DNA from 2 places in the Enterobacter sp. PL_is379 genome. Region 2 is predicted to be linked to the other one. Evidence: predicted binding sites of a transcription regulator. Region 2 holds the regulator's gene; the other holds the start of a gene.
What was found. The regulator LexA, encoded in region 2, represses DNA repair genes until DNA is damaged. The targets are predictions, from matches to a motif close to TNCTGTATGTACATACAGNA.
Positions count from the first base shown of each region.

Region 1 (3,113 bases), on a different contig from region 2:
GCTGCATTACCACACTTGCAAACTCTTTCATCACCCTACGGTAAACATCGCGTTTAAATGACACGACCTGACGAACAGGATACCAATAGCTCACCCAGCGCCAGCCATCGAACTCCGGCGTACTGCTGGTTTGCATATTGATGTCTGAATCGTTGCCCACCAACTGCAACAGAAACCACTTCTGTTTCTGGCCGATACAAACCGGCTTTGTGTCCCAACGCACCAAACGTTTCGGTAACTTGTAACGCAACCAGTTGCGGGTCGAAGCCAGGATGCGAACATCTTTTCGGCTTAAACCGACCTCTTCAAAAAGCTCCCGGTACATCGCTTGTTCTGGGGACTCTCCCGGATTGATCCCGCCTTGCGGGAACTGCCAGGAGTGCTGACCATATCGCCGGGCCCACATTACCTGGCCCTGACGATTACAAATTACTATTCCTACGTTCGGGCGGTAGCCATCGTCATCAATCACCGGACTACCCCAAACTAAACCTTATATATGAATGATTGTTTCACACTACAGGGAGGCGGTAAACCACTCTCTTACAGGGCTGCAACCTAATAACATTTGAATAACTCACAAATAAGTGCTGAGTTATAAACAGATGAGTGGCAGTGAAGGGAATTTTATTCACCTTTTCTGTGGATATAGTTGTGAAGAAGTGTCTGATTACCGATGAACAACCTTAAACGCTGCCATATCCCCTCTTTCACCTGAATTCAATAATGCATTTATTTTCATAAAGTTAAATGTATTTCCATGAACACAAAACAGAATAGCGTGACGATCATCACATCAGGGATCGTCGTGCTGATGAAAGATCGAACAGCGTCGGTTTTATCCACAGATTGTGCCAATAAGTTAGTCACAATTTGTTTGAAAATTCGATTTTCATCGCACGTCAAGGCTGTAAATTGAAACAGTAGTCAGGGTTATGCCCAGTTATCCCATTTTTCTGTGGATAACATGGTGTAAGATCCTGTTCATTGTCAGTGACCAGATTTGAACAACCGGTTTTCTGACTCGGGTGAAACGATTTCAAACCCATAAAAAAACCTATAAATCATACACATGGAATATTGGTACAGAAATAGTTAAACTCTATCCACAGGGGACAATTTCTTCGTTTATTTTTTAATCAAAAGGTTACCGTCATGCATCCGCTTACACCCTTGCTCTCACCGCCGTCCAGCGAGGGCCAGTTGCTCCAGCAGGCACAGCGTCTTGCGGGCTTTTCGCTTGGCGAGCTGGCGGCAATGGCAGGGCTTCCGATCCCGAAGGATCTTAAGCGGGATAAAGGCTGGATCGGCATGCTGCTTGAGCTGTGGCTGGGTGCGAGCGCAGGGAGCAAACCCGAGCAGGATTTTGCAGCACTTGGCGTGGAGTTAAAAACCATCCCAATAGATAGCCAGGGCAAGCCGCTTGAGACCACCTTTGTCTGCGTTGCGCCATTAACCGGCAACACCGGCGTGACGTGGGAAACCAGCCACGTTCGCCACAAGCTGAAGCGCGTGTTGTGGGTACCGGTTGAAGGCGAGCGACAGATCCCCCTGGCCGACCGTCGCGTTGGCGCGCCGCTGCTCTGGAGCCCGAACGAGGATGAAGAGCATCAGCTTCGGCTGGACTGGGAGGAGCTGATGGACATGATCGTTCTTGGGCAGGTAGAGCGCATCACCGCCCGACACGGAGAAGTGTTACAGCTGCGTCCGAAAGCGGCCAACAGTAAAGCGCTTACCGAGGCCATCGGCGCACAGGGTGAGCCGATACTAACGCTGCCGCGCGGTTTTTATCTCAAAAAGAATTTCACCGGCGCGCTCCTGGCACGTCATTTCCTGTTAAAAACATAGTTTTTTACTTATTTTGCGAGCTCTCAAACATAATCGACTGCTTTTTAAGATTTTACTGCTTCCTCAAGTCGCCATATCGGGTTAATACTAGATTATGATTTGATACGCGCCAGATGAGGACGATAACGATGAAAAAATGGGCAGTGTTAGTTTCAGCAGTCGGTTTAGCGTTTGCCGTATCGGGCTGTAGCAGCGATTACGTCATGGCGACAAAAGATGGTCGAATGATCCTGACCGACGGCAAACCCGAAGTTGACGATGATACCGGTCTGGTCAGCTACCGCGATCAGGAAGGCAATAAAATGCAGATCAATCGCGACGAAGTATCGCAAATTATCGAGCGATAAACAGAGAGAGGTCAGTCGCTTGCTGACCTTTTTGATTTTTTTCTTCCCCTTTTGCTTCCCCTCTGCCATGTTTATATTCCTTTGTCGGGCACGCCCTGACGCGGTCTATAAGTCTACTGAGGAAGCCGGCTATGCATTATCACCGTATCCCCCACAGCGCTCTGGAAATAAGCCAACTGGGGTTGGGCACGATGACATTTGGTGAACAAAACAGCGAAGCCGATGCCCATGCACAACTCGATTACGCCGTCAGCCAGGGGATTAACCTGATTGATGTCGCGGAGATGTACCCTGTTCCACCACGTCCGGAAACGCAGGGACTTACCGAAACCTACGTCGGTAACTGGCTGGCAAAACACGGCAACCGTGAAAAGCTGGTGATTGCCTCAAAAGTCAGCGGCCCCGCGCGCAACAACGATACCGGGATCCGCCCGAATCAGATCCTCGATCGCAAGAATATCCGCGCCGCACTGGACGCCAGCCTGAAGCGCCTGCAAACCGACTATCTCGATCTGTATCAGGTGCACTGGCCTCAGCGCCCAACCAACTGCTTTGGTAAGCTCGGCTACACCTGGAATGAGAGCGCCCCCGCCGTGACGCTGCTGGAAACGCTGGAAGCGCTGACCGAATGCCAGCGCGCGGGAAAAATCCGCTATATTGGCGTCTCTAACGAAACGGCCTTTGGGGTCATGCGCTATCTGCACCTGGCGGATAAACACGATCTGCCGCGTATCGTGACTATTCAGAACCCGTACAGCCTGCTTAACCGCAGCTATGAAGTGGGTCTGGCCGAAGTGACGCAGTATGAAGAAGTGGAACTGCTCGCCTACTCCTGTCTCGGCTTCGGCACGCTGACGGGGAAATACCTGAACGGCGCGAAACCGGCCGGAGCGCGTAACACCCTCTTTAGCCGCTTTA
Region 1 covers NZ_JBVPGT010000031.1:254,220-257,332, reverse strand. Annotated here, with positions in the region: gene rppH (RNA pyrophosphohydrolase) at 1-472, opposite strand, end outside; gene mutH (DNA mismatch repair endonuclease MutH) at 1,156-1,848, shown strand; gene AC0TOY_RS17710 (YgdI/YgdR family lipoprotein) at 1,977-2,195, shown strand; gene AC0TOY_RS17705 (NADP(H)-dependent aldo-keto reductase) at 2,327-3,113, shown strand, end outside.
Region 1: a site for LexA is predicted at 907-926, ahead of mutH (DNA mismatch repair endonuclease MutH). Genes of this name have one in related genera too.

Region 2 (3,113 bases):
CTTCCAGCGGTTCAAGCGGGTCAGGTAAGTCATGCGCCAGACACTGGGCGCGAAGCGTCAGTAAGTCTGCCTTCGAGTTATAAGGCAAAACGTACATAATAGGACGTGACGTATCGAGCCCCAATTCCAGCGCGGGTTCTGCTGGGATAGACTTGCTTTTTACCAGGATGCTTAATGGTAAATTAAGTAATTTGTAGTAAATTCGTGGCCAGCCGGACATAAACGATGTAAAGCCTCTGGTTAATAATGCAATTGCGGCGCAAGGATAACAGAAAGCGCGCAAAATTTCTGTTGTTACCCGTCATACTTCAGGCTGTAGCGAAACGCGCTACAGTTCCTGTTACTGACGCTTTTTTTCATAAAAGGTTCTTTTAATGGCCAATAATACCACTGGGTTAACACGTATCATCAAAGCCGCCGGCTATTCATGGAAAGGTTTCCGTGCCGCGTGGATCAACGAAGCCGCCTTTCGCCAGGAGGGCGTCGCCGCTATCATCGCGGTGATCGTCGCCTGTTACCTTGATGTTGATGCTATTACCCGCGTACTTCTTATCGGTTCCGTGCTTCTGGTGATGATAGTGGAAATTCTTAATAGCGCTATTGAGGCCGTGGTTGATCGCATTGGTTCAGATTTCCATGAACTTTCTGGCCGTGCAAAAGACATGGGCTCTGCTGCCGTGTTGCTGGCGATTATCACTGCCGCTATCACCTGGGTCACGCTGCTTTGGTCACATTTCCGATGAGCCTCGAGGAATAATTAAGTCCCTGGTTTTTTGTGCAGTTTTTGGTTCCAAAATCGCCTTTGACTGTATATACTCACAGCATAACTGTATATACACCCAGGGGGCGGAATGAAAGCGTTAACGACCAGGCAGCAAGAGGTGTTTGATCTCATCCGGGATCATATCGGCCAGACGGGTATGCCACCCACGCGTGCGGAAATCGCGCAGCGTCTGGGCTTCCGTTCTCCGAATGCTGCCGAAGAACACCTGAAAGCGCTGGCGCGTAAGGGCGTGATTGAGATTGTTTCGGGCGCGTCACGTGGTATCCGCCTGCTGGTGGAAGAAGAGACGGGCATTCCGCTGGTGGGGCGTGTTGCTGCCGGTGAGCCTTTACTGGCACAGCAGCATATTGAAGGCCATTACCAGGTCGATCCAGCCATGTTCAAACCGAGCGCTGATTTCCTGCTGCGCGTCAGCGGTATGTCGATGAAAGACATCGGTATTCTTGACGGCGATCTGCTTGCGGTGCACAAAACGCAGGATGTGCGTAACGGCCAGGTGGTGGTCGCGCGCATTGACGACGAAGTGACCGTCAAGCGTCTGAAAAAACAGGGGAACACCGTTCAGCTACTGCCTGAAAACAACGAGTTCTCCCCGATTGTGGTCGATCTGCGCGAACACAACTTCTCTATCGAAGGACTGGCGGTTGGGGTCATTCGCAACGGCGAATGGCTGTAACCTCTTCCTGACAGGCTATGGTGCCGCTGTAGCCTGCTTCATTCTCCACACCCGGTATTTTTCATGTCACTGCTGACGGCATCCGATAAGGCATTGTGGCGTCTTGCTCTGCCGATGATTTTCTCCAATATTACCGTACCCCTGCTGGGTCTGGTCGATACTGCCGTTATTGGCCATCTTGATTCGCCTGTTTATCTTGGCGGCGTGGCGATTGGTGCGACGGCAACCAGCTTCCTGTTTATGCTGCTGCTCTTTTTGCGCATGAGCACCACCGGCCTTACCGCACAGGCGTATGGCGCGAAAGATCCGCTGCGTCTGGCGCGCGCGCTGGTCCAGCCGCTGATCCTCGCGCTTGGCGCGGGTGCGTTAATCGTTTTATTGCGTGCGCCCCTGATCGACCTTGCGCTCCATGTTGTTGGCGGCAGCGAGGCGGTATTAGAGCAGGCGCGACGTTTCCTTGAAATCCGCTGGCTCAGCGCGCCCGCGTCACTGGCTAACCTGGTTCTGCTGGGGTGGCTATTGGGCGTGCAGTACGCCCGTGCACCCGTGATTTTGCTGGTGGTGGGTAACCTGCTCAATATCGTTTTGGATGTCTGGCTGGTCATGGGTCTGCATATGAACGTGCAGGGCGCGGCGCTGGCGACGGCGATTGCCGAGTACGGAACCTTTATCATTGGCCTGTGGATGGTCTGGCGCGTGCTGGCGATGCGCGGCATCTCCCTGGCGCTGCTCAAAACCGCATGGCGCGGCAATATCCGTAAGCTGCTGGCGCTTAACCGAGACATCATGCTGCGCTCGCTGCTGCTTCAGCTCTGCTTCGGAGCGCTGACGGTCTTCGGGGCTCGACTGGGGCCAGAAATCGTTGCGGTCAACGCGGTATTGATGACGCTACTGACCTTTACCGCCTACGCGCTGGACGGTTTTGCCTATGCGGTAGAAGCGCATTCCGGGCAGGCGTACGGTGCGCGCGAAAGCGGGCAGCTTCGGGACGTCTGGCGGGCAGCCTGCCGTCAGTCGGGACTGGTGGCGCTGGCGTTTGGCCTGGTTTACGCCTGCTTTGGTGAGCAGATCGTTGCATTGCTTACGTCTCTTCCTGCGCTGCGCGAGCTGGCGAGCCACTATCTCATCTGGCAAGTCGTCTTACCGGTGGTTGGCGTCTGGTGTTATCTGCTGGACGGCATGTTTATTGGTGCGACGCGCGGAGCGGAAATGCGCAACAGCATGGCTGTCGCGGCTGCAGGGTTTGGTCTGACGCTGCTGACGCTCCCCTGGCTGGGTAATCACGGTTTGTGGCTGGCCCTGGCCGTTTTCCTCTCGCTGCGAGGGTTGTCGCTGGCGTTTATCTGGCACCGCCACTGGCAAAACAATACCTGGTTCTCTTCACGTCACGATATATCGTGACGGTTAAAGATTCCGAATATGAAACCAACTGCCGAATCCTTAACTACAATAATTATCACGTCCAGCAGAAAAGAACGTAACGGACGTTACGACCCGACGCTTAACTTAAGAGGACACGATGATGAATAAAGACGAAATCGGCGGCAACTGGAAGCAGTTCAAAGGTAAAGCGAAAGAAAAGTGGGGTAAGCTGACGGATGACGATATGACCGTCATTGAAGGTAAACGCGATCAGCTTGTCGGTAAAATTCA
Region 2 covers NZ_JBVPGT010000019.1:67,029-70,141, reverse strand. Annotated here, with positions in the region: gene plsB (glycerol-3-phosphate 1-O-acyltransferase PlsB) at 1-220, opposite strand, end outside; gene AC0TOY_RS02315 (diacylglycerol kinase) at 375-743, shown strand; gene lexA (transcriptional repressor LexA) at 852-1,460, shown strand; gene dinF (MATE family efflux transporter DinF) at 1,524-2,861, shown strand; gene AC0TOY_RS02300 (CsbD family protein) at 2,983-3,113, shown strand, end outside.